Regions from separate parts of the Streptomyces sp. NPDC093018 genome, predicted to be linked through region 1. Evidence: riboswitches for the same ligand, from Rfam matches in the RefSeq annotation. Region 1 holds a riboswitch; each other region holds the start of a gene.

Evidence for each region. A riboswitch is a leader RNA that binds a small molecule or an ion and turns the genes downstream of it on or off. The one in region 1 is predicted to bind cyclic di-AMP.
Region 2: another riboswitch for cyclic di-AMP. It lies ahead of AB0N90_RS15890 (M23 family metallopeptidase); the one in region 1 lies ahead of AB0N90_RS31545 (M23 family metallopeptidase).
Region 3: another riboswitch for cyclic di-AMP. It lies ahead of AB0N90_RS28650 (transglycosylase family protein); the one in region 1 lies ahead of AB0N90_RS31545 (M23 family metallopeptidase).
Region 4: another riboswitch for cyclic di-AMP. It lies ahead of AB0N90_RS34010 (C40 family peptidase); the one in region 1 lies ahead of AB0N90_RS31545 (M23 family metallopeptidase).

The regions. Positions count from the first base shown of each region.
Region 1 covers NZ_JBFBFF010000019.1:39,735-43,329, reverse strand. The annotation lists gene AB0N90_RS31555 (pitrilysin family protein) at 1-300, shown strand, start outside; gene AB0N90_RS31550 (pitrilysin family protein) at 318-1,688, shown strand; cyclic di-AMP (ydaO/yuaA leader) riboswitch at 1,915-2,073, shown strand; gene AB0N90_RS31545 (M23 family metallopeptidase) at 2,087-2,830, shown strand; gene AB0N90_RS31540 (GntR family transcriptional regulator) at 3,031-3,595, shown strand, end outside.
Region 2 covers NZ_JBFBFF010000005.1:555,675-559,269, forward strand. The annotation lists gene AB0N90_RS15880 (dihydrofolate reductase family protein) at 1-980, shown strand, start outside; tRNA gene AB0N90_RS15885 (tRNA-Met) at 1,027-1,100, shown strand; cyclic di-AMP (ydaO/yuaA leader) riboswitch at 1,401-1,570, shown strand; gene AB0N90_RS15890 (M23 family metallopeptidase) at 1,578-2,633, shown strand; gene AB0N90_RS15895 (aldo/keto reductase) at 2,713-3,595, shown strand, end outside.
Region 3 covers NZ_JBFBFF010000015.1:158,097-161,691, reverse strand. The annotation lists gene eno (phosphopyruvate hydratase) at 1-1,051, opposite strand, end outside; gene AB0N90_RS28650 (transglycosylase family protein) at 1,642-2,367, opposite strand; cyclic di-AMP (ydaO/yuaA leader) riboswitch at 2,372-2,541, opposite strand; gene AB0N90_RS28645 (transglycosylase family protein) at 2,719-3,595, opposite strand, start outside.
Region 4 covers NZ_JBFBFF010000022.1:122,283-125,877, reverse strand. The annotation lists gene AB0N90_RS34020 (ATP-dependent Clp protease proteolytic subunit) at 1-521, shown strand, start outside; gene AB0N90_RS34015 (hypothetical protein) at 529-837, shown strand; cyclic di-AMP (ydaO/yuaA leader) riboswitch at 1,178-1,408, shown strand; gene AB0N90_RS34010 (C40 family peptidase) at 1,412-1,885, shown strand; gene AB0N90_RS34005 (ATP-binding protein) at 2,039-2,497, opposite strand; gene AB0N90_RS34000 (helix-turn-helix transcriptional regulator) at 2,711-3,574, shown strand; gene AB0N90_RS33995 (DUF397 domain-containing protein) at 3,585-3,595, shown strand, end outside.

The DNA of each region.
Region 1 (3,595 bases):
TTGGAGCGCGAGTGGCTGGACCGGCTCGGCACCGTCGCGGGCCGCGCCGACGAACTGTGCCGCTACGCCGTCCTGTTCGGCGACCCGCAGCTCGCCCTGAACGCCGTGCAGCGCATCCTGGAGGTCACCCCCGAGGAGGTCCGGGAGGTCGCCAAGGCCCGGCTGCGCCCCGACAACCGCGCCGTCCTGGTCTACGAGCCGAAGTCCCCGCAGGCCGTCGAGGACGCCGATGTGCCTCAGGACCCGGAGTCGGAGGCCACCGTAGAGGCCGGAAACGAGAACGAGGAGACGGCGAAGTGACCGAGCAGCTCGCCACCATGGACTTCCACCCGCAGCCGCAGGCCGGCGAGGCGAAGCCGTGGGCCTTCCCGGCCCCCGAGCGCGGCGCGCTCGACAACGGCCTGACCGTGCTGCGCTGCCACCGCCCCGGTCAGCAGGTCGTCGCCGTCGAGGTGCTCCTGGACGCCCCCCTGGACGCCGAGCCGGCCGGTCTGGACGGCGTCGCCACCATCATGGCGCGCGCCTTCTCCGAGGGCACCGACAAGCACTCCGCCGAGGAGTTCGCCGCCGAGCTGGAGCGCGCGGGCGCCACCCTGGACGCCCATGCCGACCACCCCGGCGTCCGGATCAGCCTGGAGGTCCCCGCCTCGCGCCTGGCCAAGGGGCTCGGCCTGGTCGCCGACGCGCTGCGGGCCCCCGCCTTCGCCGAGAGCGAGGTCGAGCGGCTGGTCCGCAACCGCCTGGACGAGATCCCGCACGAGCTGGCCAGCCCGGCCCGGCGCGCGGCCAAGGAGCTCTCCAAGGAGCTGTTCCCGGCGACCGCGCGCATGTCCCGGCCGCGCCAGGGCACCGAGGAGACCGTCGAGAAGATCGACGCGGCCGCCGTACGCGCCTTCTACGACCGCCATGTGCGCCCCGCCACCGCCACCGCGGTCGTGGTCGGCGACCTCACCGGCATCGACCTGGACGCGCTGCTCGGCGAGACCCTGGGCGCCTGGACCGGCACCCCGGGCGAGCCCCGCCCCGTGCCCGCGGTGACGGCCGACGACACCGGGCGCGTCGTCATCGTGGACCGGCCCGGCGCCGTCCAGACGCAGTTGCTCATCGGCCGGGTCGGCTCGGACCGGCACGACCGGGTGTGGCCCGCCCAGGTGCTCGGCACCTACTGCCTCGGCGGCACCCTCACCTCCCGCCTGGACCGCGTCCTGCGCGAGGAGAAGGGCTACACCTACGGTGTGCGCGCGTTCGGCCAGGTGCTCCGCTCCGGGCCCGACGGCAACGGCGCCTCCATGCTGGCCATCAGCGGCTCCGTGGACACCCCCAACACCGGCCCCGCGCTGGACGACCTGTGGAAGGTGCTGCGCACCCTCGCGGCGGAGGGCCTGACCGACGCCGAGCGGGACGTCGCCGTGCAGAACCTCGTCGGGGTCGCGCCGCTGAAGTACGAGACCGCGGCGGCCGTCGCGGGCACGCTCGCCGACCAGCTGGAGCAGCATCTGCCCGACGACTTCCAGGCGACGCTCTACCGGCAGTTGGCCGCGACGGGCACCGTGGAGGCCACCGCGGCGGTCGTCAACGCCTTCCCGGTGGACCGCCTGGTGACGGTCCTCGTGGGGGACGCGTCGGAGATCAAGGCGCCCGTGGAGGCGCTGGGCATCGGCCAGGTCACCGTGGTGGCGGCCGAGTAACCGCACACGCGGGCGGTCCCCTTACGGGTGGGGCCCTGACGGCCTACGGGTCGTCAGGGCCCCACTTTGTTCCACTCTCTCCTCAAGATGTCCGAATTGAGGCGGAGGTTGCCCGTCTGCCCTGTGGGATGCGCTACAAAAGCCGCGTTCTGTTTGAGGATTGAGAGCCGGTCCGCTTAGCGTCGTCCGGGTTGTCCGTCGGGCAGTGCGCCGCAGCCGCGGCACCGGACAGCCATCGCCGAGTCCCCGAGACGCGAGTCAGGGGAGCCGGGGACCCACACGTCCCTGGGGTGAATCGGGCGTCCGTGCGCGAGCGCGGGGCCCGTAGGAGACCTTCCTGCTCCGAACCCGTCAGCTAACCCGGTAGGCGAGAGGGAAGGAAAGGAACAGCCACACACATGGCGTTCATATGCGCCACCGGGAAGCACCGCAAGCCCGGCCGGGTCAAGCGCACCACCGCCCAGGCGGCCGGCGTCGCGGCCCTGACGACCACCGGTGTCATCGGCACCCTCGCCGCGTCCCCGGCGCTCGCCGCCGAGCACACCGTCGAGCAGACCGGCCTCACCCCGGTGCTCACCGCCAGCGACGACCTCGCCGAGCACATCGACGCCCAGGCCGTCGCCCAGCAGCGGATCGCCGAGCACGAGGCGGCCGAGAGGGCCGCCGCGGTGCGCGCCAAGGAGGCCCGTGCGGCCAAGGCCCGCGCCGCCCGCGAGGCCGAGCGCAAGCGGCTGAACGCCTTCGTCGCCCCGATCGCGCACTCCTACGTGTCCACCGGTTACAAGGCCAGCAGCTCTCTGTGGTCCTCCGGCTCCCACACCGGTATCGACTTCCACGCCATGACCGGCACCCCCGTGCACGCGGTCGGCGTCGGCACCGTCGTCTCCACCGGCTGGGGCGGGGCGTACGGCAACCAGATCGTGCTCCGCATGGCCGACGGCATGTACACCCAGTACGGCCATCTGTCGTCCATCGGTGTCACGGTGGGCCAGCAGGTCACCGCGGGCCAGCAGATCGGCCTGTCCGGCGCGACCGGCAACGTCACCGGCCCGCATCTGCACTTCGAGGCGCGCACCGGCCCCGACTACGGCTCCGACGTCGACCCCCTGGCCTACCTCCGCAGCCACGGCGTGAACGTCTGACCGACCCGTACGGCATCGAAAGCCCCGGCCCACCCGGCCGGGGCTTTCGCCATTCCCCGGCCGTTCTCGCCGTGCCCTGTCCAAAAAATATCCATGATTCGGGACTCGCCATCGGAAATTCCGGTGCGGTGGAATAGAGTCACGGAAAACACGCGCCCGTCGTCGGCGTCGTGTCGCGGGTATTAAGGCGGAGGTCGGTCATGCGTATTCCGGCGCGATCGGTGTGCACGGCGATCCGGGACGACATCGTCACCGGCGCCCTCGAACGCGGCGGCCGCCTCACCGAGGAGGTGCTCGCCCGCCGCTACGGCGTCTCCCGTGTCCCCGTGCGCGAGGCCCTGCGCACCCTGGAGGCGGAGGGCTTCGTGGTGACCCGGCGGCACGCGGGCGCCTGCGTCGCCGAGCCGACCGAGCAGGAGGCCGCCGACCTGCTGGAGATGCGCCTGCTGCTGGAGCCGCTCGGTGCCGCGCGCGCCGCCCGGCGCCGCACCGAGGCCCATCTGAAGGTGCTGCGCGGCCTGGTCCGGCTGGGCCAGGAGCGCGCCAGAAGGGGCGGCGGCGAGGATCTGCGCGCCCTGGACGGCTGGTTCCACGAGACGCTGGCCCAGTCCTGCGGCAGCCCCTCGCTGACCTCGACTCTTGTCCAACTGCGCCACAAGATCGCCTGGATGTACACGGTGGACACCCCGCCCGACGTCGTCGGCACCTGGGCGGAGCACGGCGCGATCGTGGACGCGGTGGCCCGCGGCGACGGCGAGCGCGCCC
Region 2 (3,595 bases), on a different contig from region 1:
ACCCACGGCTGCTGGTCAACTCCGCCGAGCGGCGCGCGGTGCGGCTCGCGCGGGGCCTGCCGGAGTACCCGCTGAAGGTCACCGTCACGGGCAACGGCGACCTCGATGCCGGGGCCCGCTTCTGGCACACCGGCGGCGACAAGCTCGTCTACACCACCGACCGGGGCGCGGCGAAGGCCGCCCGGCTGCTCGGCGGCGCCGCCGAGGTCGTCGCGCTCGGCCCGGAGCTGGACTGGCGGGCGCTGCTCGGCCATCTGCGCACCGAGCGCGGGGTCGGCCGGCTGATGGTGGAGGGCGGCGCGGCCGTGCACACCCAGCTCCTCCAGCAGGGCCTCGCCGACGAGCTCCAGCTGGCCCTCGCCCCGCTGATCGTGGGCGATCCGGCCGCCCCGCGGCTGTTCGGGCCCGGCCGCTACCAGGAGGGCCGGCTGCGGCTCGTCGAGTCCCGCCGGATCGAGGACGTCGTGCTGCTGCGCTACGAGCCCACCGCGCCCGGCACCGGCCCGCTGCCCACCGCGGCCGACCGGCACTGGCTGCGCACCGCCTGCGAGCTGGCCGCGCTGTGCCCGCCCTCGGAGACGGCCTTCAGCGTCGGCGCGGTCGTGGTCGCCGCCGACGGCACCGAGCTGGCCCGCGGCCATTCCCGGGAGGGCACGGACCCGGTGGTGCACGCGGAGGAGGCGGCGCTCGCCAGGACCGACCCCGCCGACCCCCGGCTGCCCGGCGCCACCGTCTACAGCAGCCTGGAGCCCTGCGCCCGCCGCGCCTCCCGTCCCGCGCCCTGCGCCGAGCTGATCCTGCGGGCGGGGGTGCGCCGGGTGGTGACCGCCTGGCGCGAGCCGGACACGTTCGTGGTGGCGGCCGACGGCACGGGGGTGCTGACCGGCGCGGGCGCCGAGGTCCTCGTACTGCCCGAGTACGAGGACCTGGCCAAGGCCCCGAACCGGCATCTGCCGGGCCGGTCCGGGGGCCCGTCGTAACCGATGTGCTTTCCACCCCGGTGATGGCGTACAGTAGAGACATCGCCGCGGGGTGGAGCAGCTCGGTAGCTCGCTGGGCTCATAACCCAGAGGTCGCAGGTTCAAATCCTGTCCCCGCTACTGATATCTCAGGGCCGGAATCCAGTTGATGGATTCCGGCCCTGAGTGTTTTCCGGACCCCGGATACGGGGGTTACCCGTAGTGACCGTGCGACCGCCCTGCGCATAACGTCTGAGTCACCGTCAAAAACTCGATGACTCCTGAACCCCGGTCAACTCGCCCGGTTTGGCGGCCCGCTGGGCGGTAAGTCCACGGGTCGAAGCGTTAATGATCAAGCCGAACGGCTTGGAAAGTTCCCCCCGGGTCTATTAACGTTCGATAACGCAGCGCGGTCGTCCCAGCCGTCACCCGAGGCGGCTCCGTGCGCACGCGCCGAATCCCGTAAGGGAACCGGGGAACCACCACCTTGGGGTGAATCACGCGGACACCGTCGCGGACTCGAACCGGTCCACGAGCGGTATACGCGCGTAGGAGACCTTCCTGCTCCGAACCCGTCAGCTAACCCGGTAGGCGGAGGAAGGAAAGGAGCACGCCCCCGTGGCGTCCAACCGCCCTGCCCCAGAAGCCCCGTTCGTGCCCGCCCAGCGTGAACCCGAGTCGTTCGGCCCCGGCCCCGCCTTCGACGACGACGGACCCTGGGAGGAGTGGAACCCCACCGAGGAGACCGTCACCCCGGTCCGCGGCCGGCACCGCGTCGCCAAGCAGCGCGGCGGCTTCGCCCGCAGCTCCACCGTTCTCGGCGTCGGTGTGATCGCCGCCGTCGGCGCGGGCGGCATCGCCAGCGCCAACACCGGCAAGCCGCCGGTCTCCATCTCGATGCCGGACATGCCGAACGTCTCGGTGCCGCACCTGTCCACCGTCGAGCACTTCTTCGGCGACGACTCCGCCGACGCGTCCAAGGCCGAGCCCGCCACCGCGCTCACCGACCTCGGGCAGACCACCGAGGGCGCCAAGGACAGCGGCGCCGGCGAGGCCCTGCGCAACCGGATCATGGCCCAGGCCGAGCAGCAGCAGGGCCAGGCCGACAGCAAGGCCACCGCCGCGATGGTCGCTGCCGCCCAGCAGCAGAGCGACGCCGCGGCCGCCAAGGCGGAGAAGGAGGCCGCCGACAAGGCCGCCGCCGCCAAGGAGAAGGCGGAGGCCGACGCCAAGAAGGCGGCCGAGGCCAAGCGGCTGGCCGAGCTGGCCAAGCAGTACACGCTGCCCGTCGTCTCGTACACGATCACCGGCACCTTCGGGCAGCCCGGCGCCATGTGGTCCTCCGGCTATCACACCGGCCTCGACTTCGCCGCCCCCACCGGCACCCTGATCAAGGCCGTGCACGGCGGCACCGTCACCCAGGCGGGCTGGGCCGGTGCCTACGGCTACCGCACCGTCCTCACCCTGGACGACGGCACCGAGCTGTGGTTCTGCCACCAGTCCTCGATCAATGTCTCGGTCGGCCAGAAGGTCAGCACCGGCGAGGTCATCGGCCGCGTCGGCGCCACCGGCAATGTCACCGGGCCGCATCTGCACCTGGAGGTCCACCCGAACGGGCAGGCCACCGCCGTCGACCCCGCGCCCTGGCTGCGCGACAAGGGCCTCAACCCCTGACGAGATCCGCGCGGAATCCGCGCGGATCTCCGCACCGGCGGCGGAATGCGATCATTCGCCGCCGGTGTTGATGTGAAGCATGACTTCTCTGCGCACACTGGGCTCTTCCGACCTTGAGGTCTTCCCGCTCTGCCTGGGCGGCAATGTCTTCGGCTGGACCGCCGACGAGCAGACCTCCTTCGCCGTCCTGGACGCGTACGCGGCCGCGGGCGGCAACTTCATCGACACCGCCGACTCCTACAGCGCCTGGGTCGAGGGCCACCAGGGCGGCGAGTCCGAGACCGTCATCGGCAAGTGGCTCAAGGCCCGCGGCAACCGCTCCGACGTCGTCATCGCCACCAAGGTCAGCCAGCACCCGCAGTACAAGGGCCTGTCCGCGGCCAACATCAGGGCCGCCGCCGACGCCTCCCTGGCCCGGCTGGGCACCGACCACATCGACCTCTACTACACCCACTTCGACCAGCCCGAGGTGCCGGTCGAGGAGATCATCGGCGCGCTGGACGAGCTGGTGAAGGCCGGCAAGGTCCGGCAGATCGCCGCGTCCAACATCAGCGCCGAGCGGCTCAAGGAGTCCCTGGACTTCTCCACCCGCGAGAACCTGGCCCGCTATGTGGCGCTCCAGCCGCACTACAACCTGGTCTCCCGGGACACCTACGAGGGCCCGCTCCAGGACCTCGTCGCCCGCGAGGGCCTGTCCACGGTGCCGTACTTCGCGCTCGCCTCGGGCTTCCTGACCGGCAAGTACCGGCCCGGCGCGACGGTGGACAGCGCCCGTGCCGGCGGGGCCGCGAAGTACGCGGAGACCGAGCGCGGCCAGAAGGTCCTCGCCGCCCTCGACGAGATCGCCGCCGCGCACGACGCCGCGCACGCCACCGTCGCCCTCGCCTGGCTGGCCGCCCGGCCGACCGTCACCGCGCCCATCGCCTCGGCCCGCACCCTGGAGCAGCTCCCGCCGCTGCTGG
Region 3 (3,595 bases), on a different contig from region 1:
CGGCGTCCAGGGTCTCGGTCAGCGAACCGATCTGGTTGACCTTGACGAGCAGGGCGTTGGCGGAGCCCTCCTCGATGCCGCGGGCCAGGCGCTCGGGGTTGGTGACGAACAGGTCGTCGCCGACGATCTGGACCTTGTCGCCGAGGCGGTCGGTGAGGACCTTCCAGCCGCTCCAGTCGTCCTCGAACAGCGGGTCCTCCAGGGAGACCAGCGGGTAGGCCGCCACCAGCTCCTCGTAGTACTCCGTCATCTCGGCGGCGGAGCGCTCCTTGCCCTCGAAGAGGTACTTGCCGTCCTTGTAGAACTCGGAGGCGGCGACGTCGAGAGCGAGGGCGATCTGCTCGCCGGGCGCGTAGCCGGCTTCCTTGATGGCCTCAAGGATCAGGTCGAGGGCCTCGCGGTTGGAGCCGAGGTTCGGGGCGAAGCCGCCCTCGTCGCCGAGACCGGTGGCCAGGCCCTTGCTCTTCAGGACCTTCTTGAGGGTGTGGTAGACCTCGGCACCCCAGCGCAGCGCCTCGGAGAAGGACTCCGCGCCGATCGGGGCGATCATGAACTCCTGGATGTCCACGTTGGAGTCGGCGTGCGAGCCGCCGTTCAGGATGTTCATCATCGGCACCGGCAGCAGGTGCGCGTTGGGGCCGCCCAGGTAGCGGAAGAGCGGCAGGTCGGACGCCTCGGAGGCGGCGTGCGCGACGGCCAGGGAGACGCCGAGGATGGCGTTGGCGCCCAGCGAGCCCTTGTTGTCGGTGGCGTCCAGGTCGAACATGGCCTGGTCGATCAGGCGCTGCTCGGTGGCGTCGTAGCCGACCAGCTCCGGGCCGATCTGCTCGATGACGGCGAGGACGGCCTTCTCGACACCCTTGCCCAGGTAGCGGTTCGGGTCACCGTCGCGCAGCTCGATGGCCTCGAAGGCGCCGGTGGAGGCGCCGGACGGGACGGCGGCACGACCGGTGCTGCCGTCGTCGAGGCCGACCTCGACCTCGACCGTGGGGTTGCCTCGGGAGTCCAGGATTTCCCGGGCTACGACGACGTCGATGGACGGCACGAGCATCTCCTTCTTGGATGTGACGCTGGAAGTGCGGGGCGGCGGCCGTACGGCTGCGCCTTGCGACTAGAGCCTAACCGTCCCGGGGTCGCCGACCACCGACCGACCGTCTGGTGGGCGACCGGGACATGCAGACGGTACCCATTGTTCACCACCGGAACAAAGGGGTTCGCGGATGAGAGCTGACTGAAGTCCGGGAAAACACAAGACCCCACCCCGGCGCGAACGGGGGAAACGCGCCGGAGTGGGGGGTTTGGGGGACGGGGGGCCTTGGGGGGCCTGGGGGAACCGTGGGGCCCTGGGGGGGGTGGGCCCGGTGGTTCTTGGGGGGTGACCCTGGGGAGCGGCCTCTGGGGTGACCCTTGGAGGGGGGTCCTTGGGGAGCGGCCCCTGAGGGTGGCCCTTGGGGGGGCCTCGGGGGGCGGCCCCTGGGGGTACGGCGGCGGGGGCTGCCGTTCTTGAGGGGTCCGGCGGACCAGGTGCCGGGGAGCGGCTGCCCGGCGGGTCCGTGCGGCCGGGCCGCCGGACGAGCGCCGTACGGGGGCCCGCACACGGGCCCCTGCAGCGGAGCCCGTGGCGGCCGCGGCCGGGTCGGGCTACTTCAGGTGGAGCTGCTGGCCCGGGTAGATCAGGTCGGCGTTGTCGACGATGTCCTTGTTCAGGTCGAACAGCTTCTGCCAGCCGCCGGCCACGTGGTGCTCGGCCGCGATGGAGCTGAGGGTGTCGCCCTTGACCACCTTGTACTCGCCGTCGCCCTTCTTGACCTTCTTGCCGGTCGGGGTGGTGACGGTCTTGCTCTTGCCCGTGGACGAGCCGGTGGAGGTGCTCGTGGACTTGGTCGGCGCCGGGGTGGTGCGCTGCGTGGAGCGCGTGGCGGCCTGCTCGTCCGTGGAGCGGGTGGCGGTGCTGCCCGACGACGAGGGGGTCGTCGAGGCGGAGCCGCTGTACGGGGTGCTGCTCAGACCCGTGCCGCAGACCGGCCAGGCGCCCTTGCCCTGCGCGGCGAGAACCTTCTCGGCGACGGTTATCTGCTGCGACTTGGTGGCCTGGTCGGCGGTCGACGCGTAGGCGGTGCCGCCGTACGCGGCCCAGGTCGAGGCGGAGAACTGGAGACCGCCGTAGTAACCGTTGCCGGTGTTGATGGACCAGTTGCCGCCGGACTCGCACTGGGCGACCGCGTCCCACTGGGAGGCGGTGGCGGCGGAAGCGGTGCCGGTGGCCATCAGCGGCGCGGCCACGGCGGCACCGGTGACACCGGCGAGCGTGACGACGCGGACGGCCTTGGACGGACGACGGTGCTTGCCCTTGCCGGAAAACAGCATGGAACGATCCCCTCACCGACGCCTGCGAGGTGAGCTGTCGGGTTCGGGCCGGTTGAGTTGCCCGGCCACCCCTCCTCATGGAGGCGTGGCTTCACCCCAAGCCGGTCCGGCATCAACTGCCGGGCCCGGCACTTACCTTGGGTCCCCCGCTCCTGCCTGCGGCGCTTGACGCGACGACTGTTCCCGGGCAGCCGCTGGCAGGATTCGGCGTTGCGGCCGCCGGGGCTCGTGGTGACGAGCGGCCTTGACCGTAGCCAGGTGATCCGCGGAATTTCAAAGACGATCAGGGCTTCTGAGACTCATCCCACACTTTCGCCAAATCGGACATTTAGCGATCAAGTGGGGCGTCAACTAGCCCTGGTCCGCGTCCGTTTCGTCACTGACTTTCAGGGTCTGACCGGCGGTGATGTGGTTCGGGTCGGCGCCCACGACCTTCTTGTTCGCGGCGTAGAGCGCGTGCCATCCGCCTTCGACGTCAAGGGAGTCGGCGATGGCGCTCAACGAGTCGCCCTCGCGAACGGTGTAGCTGCCCGGCTCACGGGAGGCGTGCCGACCGGAGTTCGAGTCGTTCTGCCCGTTTGCCGTGCTTTCGTCCGCGTTGCCGCCGCGGTGGCGTCCGCCGGTGAGGGCCCCGGTGTCGACCAGGTTCCAAGAGCCGACGGTCTGCCGGGGGTTGTCCGGGGTGCCGGTGGACGGCGCGGGGGTCGCGGAGCCGTCGGCGGGCGCGGACGGCGTGGCCGGGACGGAGGCGTTGGAGGAGGACGGGTCGGACGAGGACGGGTCGGCCGGGTCCTGGCTGGAGGTGCCGGTCCCGGGCTTGCCGGTGTGCTTGCCCGGGTTCGGGCTCGCGTGCTTGCCGGTCTGCTTGCCGGAGCCCTGGGTCGGCGAGGAGGAGGGGTCGGTGGAGGTCTTCCCTGAGCCGGTGCCCGAACCGGTGCCGGTGCCCGAACCGGTGCCGGTGCCGGAGCCGGTGCCGTCCTGGTCGCCGCCCTGCGTGCCCGCCGGGGCGGAGGGGTCGGGCAGTCCGGACGGGTCGGTCGCGGCGCCGCCCTGGTCGCCGTCGCCGTCGCCGGTGCCCGGATCGACGTTCACGGAACCGGAGTTCGAGGTCAGTCCGGACAGCAGGGCGCAGGTGGCCCAGGGCGAGGTGCCCTTGTCCTTGAGGATCTTCTCGGCCACGGCGATCTGCTGCGAGCGGCTGGCCTGGTCGGCGGAGGAGGCGTACTGC
Region 4 (3,595 bases), on a different contig from region 1:
TCTTCCTCGGGACGCCCCTGGACGAGGCGGCGGCCAGTGATGTGATCACCCAGTTCATGCACCTCGAACACCTGGACCCGGACCGGGACATCACGCTGTACCTGAACTGCCCGGGCGGCTCGTTCCACGCGATGACGGCGATCTACGACACGATGCAGTACGTCACCTGCGAGGTGCAGACGTACTGCCTGGGCCAGGCCGCCTCGGTCGGCGCCGTGCTGCTGGCCGCCGGTACCCCCGGCAAGCGGTTCACCCTGCCCGGCGCGCGTGTGGTGCTCTCCCAGCCCGAGCTGCCCGAGCCTGCGCAGGGCCAGCCGAGCGATCTGCTCATCCAGGCCGAAGAACTGGTCCGGCTGCGCACCCTGATGGAGGAGATGCTGGTCCGGCACACCGGGCGCACCGAGGAGCAGGTCCATCAGGATCTGGAGCGCGATCTGATGCTGGACGCGCCGGGCGCGCGGTCGTACGGCCTGGTGGACGGCGTGGTGCCCGGCCGCCGGGACCTCCCCGGCGAGCGGTGAACGGGCCGTGCTGCCCGAGGAGCTGCCGCCGCTGCCGGCGCTGACGCACGCGGAGGGCGAGCTGGTCGACCACTATCTGGCGGTGGTCGATCTGCTCGGCAGGATCAACCCGGCGCGCGACGGGGACACCTATCGCGGGCTGCGCGCCGCGCAGGCGCTGGTGCGCAAGGCGGAAGAGCTGCGCGCCGCGCTGGAGCTGATGCACGACCGGGGCGAGCGGGAGGTGCACGGGGGCACGTTGGCACGGGCGCTGCGGGTGCTCGACGGTGAGCGCCGGGTCGCTCGCGTCGCGCTCCCGCCGGACGCCGTGGGCTGATCCGGACGGTCGCCGGATCCGGTGGGTGCGAGGTGTCCGCGCGGCCGCCGGGTCCGGGCGCGAAACGGTCCGAACGATGTACCGCCGACCGGTGTATATCCGGATCCGTTTCCGGTTCTCCCGAGTTGCGCGCGGGCCGGGTCCGTGCTCCGCGCGCGGCCGTCTTTTCCCAGGTCCGGGGCTACGTACCGGAACTGACGGAGCATCGAACAGAGCAGCTTCCACCCGAACGGGCGAGTGGTGAGTAACGCCACAAATCCCCGATTCCGTTGGGATTTTCGGACAGCTGTGGGTGAAGATCCCTGTCTGACGACAAGCCCCCGCCACCGCGGCGGGGCGGTCCGGGCGGACGCCGAGTCCTGCCGCCGCCCGGATGACCGGTCGACAGGAGTGGATCGGCAGGAGTGGAGGACCCAGGCAGTACGGGTCCCCGGAACGGTCGGCAGTCCGTGTGAACGGACGGACGAGCGCTTCGGGTGGCCCTTGGGGTGAAGCCGTGGCAACGCGGCCGGGCTACTTCGCCAGCCCGAATCCGACAGGTCATCCTTCACAGGCGGCTGACGAAGGGTTGCGCATGACTGCGCTCAATCGTGTCCCGTCGCTGATGGCCCGTGCCGGTACGGCCTCGGCCCTCACCCTGGCCGCCGTGGGCGGCTCGATCGCGGTTCCTGGCCTCTCCACCGATGCCTCGGCCGCGACGATGGCGACGAAGGCCCTGAACATCGCGGCGTCCAAGAAGGGCGCCCCGTACCAGTGGGGGGCCATCGGGCCGCGACGGTTCGACTGCTCGGGGCTGACGCTCTATTCGTTCAAGAAGGCCGGGAAGAAGCTGCCGCGGACCGCCGCGCAGCAGTACAACAAGACGCACCACATCTCCTCCGGCAGCCGCAGAGCCGGTGACCTGGTGTTCTTCCACTACGGCTCGAACGTCTACCACGTCGGCATCTACGCCGGTCACAACAAGATCTGGCACGCGCCCAAGAGCGGTTCCGTGGTGCGGCTGGAGAAGATCTGGACCAAGAGCGTCTGGTACGGCCGGGTCAGCTGACCCGCCCGCGCACGGGGGAGCGACTCCAGCCACCGGGCCGCTCCTTGTGCCTTTTCCCCTCACTCGGCGCCGCCTTTAGCCCCCGGGCGGCCCGGGACGGGTCCCGCGCACCCGCCGGATGAACGTTTCGCGGCTTCGCGTCGGGCTCCCCCGCTACGGCTCCTGCCGGCCCGTCGTCGCCACCGGTTCGGCCGGCACGGTCCAGGGCAGTTCGATGGAGACCGTCTTGCCGCCCTCCCGGGTGGGGCGGACGCGGAGCCTGCCGCCGCACTCGGCGGTGAGCCAGCGGATGATGACCATGCCGCGGCCGTTGTCCTGCTGCACGGCCGCGGGCAGTCTCTTGGGGAAGCGCGGATGACTGTCCGTGACCCCGATGCGCAGCTGTTCGTCGCGCTCCAGCGCGATGTCGACCGTGAAGGTCGGGGACTGCCCGAAGGTGTGCTGTACGGCGTTGGTGGCCAGTTCGGAGACGATCAGCCGCACCGTGTCGGCCGCCTCGGCGTCCGCGGGCAGGCCCCACTCCGCCAGGGTGCTCACCACGTACGACCGCGCGGCGGCGACCGAGGCGGGATCGCTCGGCAGAGTGACGGATGCTTCCAGGTGGTCTGCCATGGCGACGTCGTCCCTTTCCCACGGGACCGGAGTCCTACATGGAGCGGATGGTTCGAGTACGGTCCCGGACTGGTGCTTCCTCGTCAGACTGCCACCACCGGAGCGGTCACGGGGAGCGATCCACCGAGATATGCATATATCTGTCGCTCGATGCGGTGAACTCTGCGACGGGAGACCGTATTCGGGCGGCCCGTAAGGAGTAAGGAGGAGCCCATGCAGAACGGGCCGGCAGTGCGCCGCCGCAAATTGGGTGCCGAACTGCGCACGCTGCGCACCGGTGCGGGGCTCACCAGTGGGGAGGCGGCCCGTCTGGTCGGCTGGCACCAGTCGAAGGTGAGCCGTATCGAGACGGGTGCCAGTGGTGTGAAACCGGCCGATCTTCGCTTACTTCTGGACGCCTACGCCGTGCGCGACGTCCAGCTGCGCGAGCTGCTGCTGATGCTGGCGGGCTCCGAGGACGGCGATGGCGACCGCAACCGCTGGTGGCACGCCTACCGCGGGGTGCTCCCGCCGACGTACCGGGACTTCATCAGCCTGGAGTCGCAGGCCGGCGCGATGCGCACGCTGGAGACGACCGTCGTACCCGGTCTGCTCCAGACGGCCGACTACGCCCGCGCGGTGACCCGGGCGGCCGTCAAGGACCTGGACGAGGAGCGCCTGGACGCGCTGGTGGAGGTGCGCCTGGCCCGCCAGGACGTGCTGCGCTCGAACCCGCCGCTGGAGCTGTCCGCGGTCCTGGACGAGGCGGTGCTGCGCCGCGAGGTGGGCGGTCCCAAGGTGATGGCGCACCAGCTGGAGCGGCTCATGGAGGCCGCCCGGTTGCCCCAAGTGCGGCTCCAGGTACTGCCGTTCGGGGCGGGAGCACATGTCGGCCTCACCGGGCCTTTCGTTATTTTCTCATTTCCGAGCACTTCTGATCTCGATGTGGTTGTTCTAGACCAGTTGACGAGTAGCCTCTACCTGGAGCGGAAAGAAGACCTCCGGGCGTACTCGGAGGCCTTCCAGAACCTCCAGGAGCACGCTCTTTCCCCCCACGATTCGCTGGACTACATCGCCGGGATAGGTGACGGCGCGTAAGGAGGCACCATTGTCAGCTCT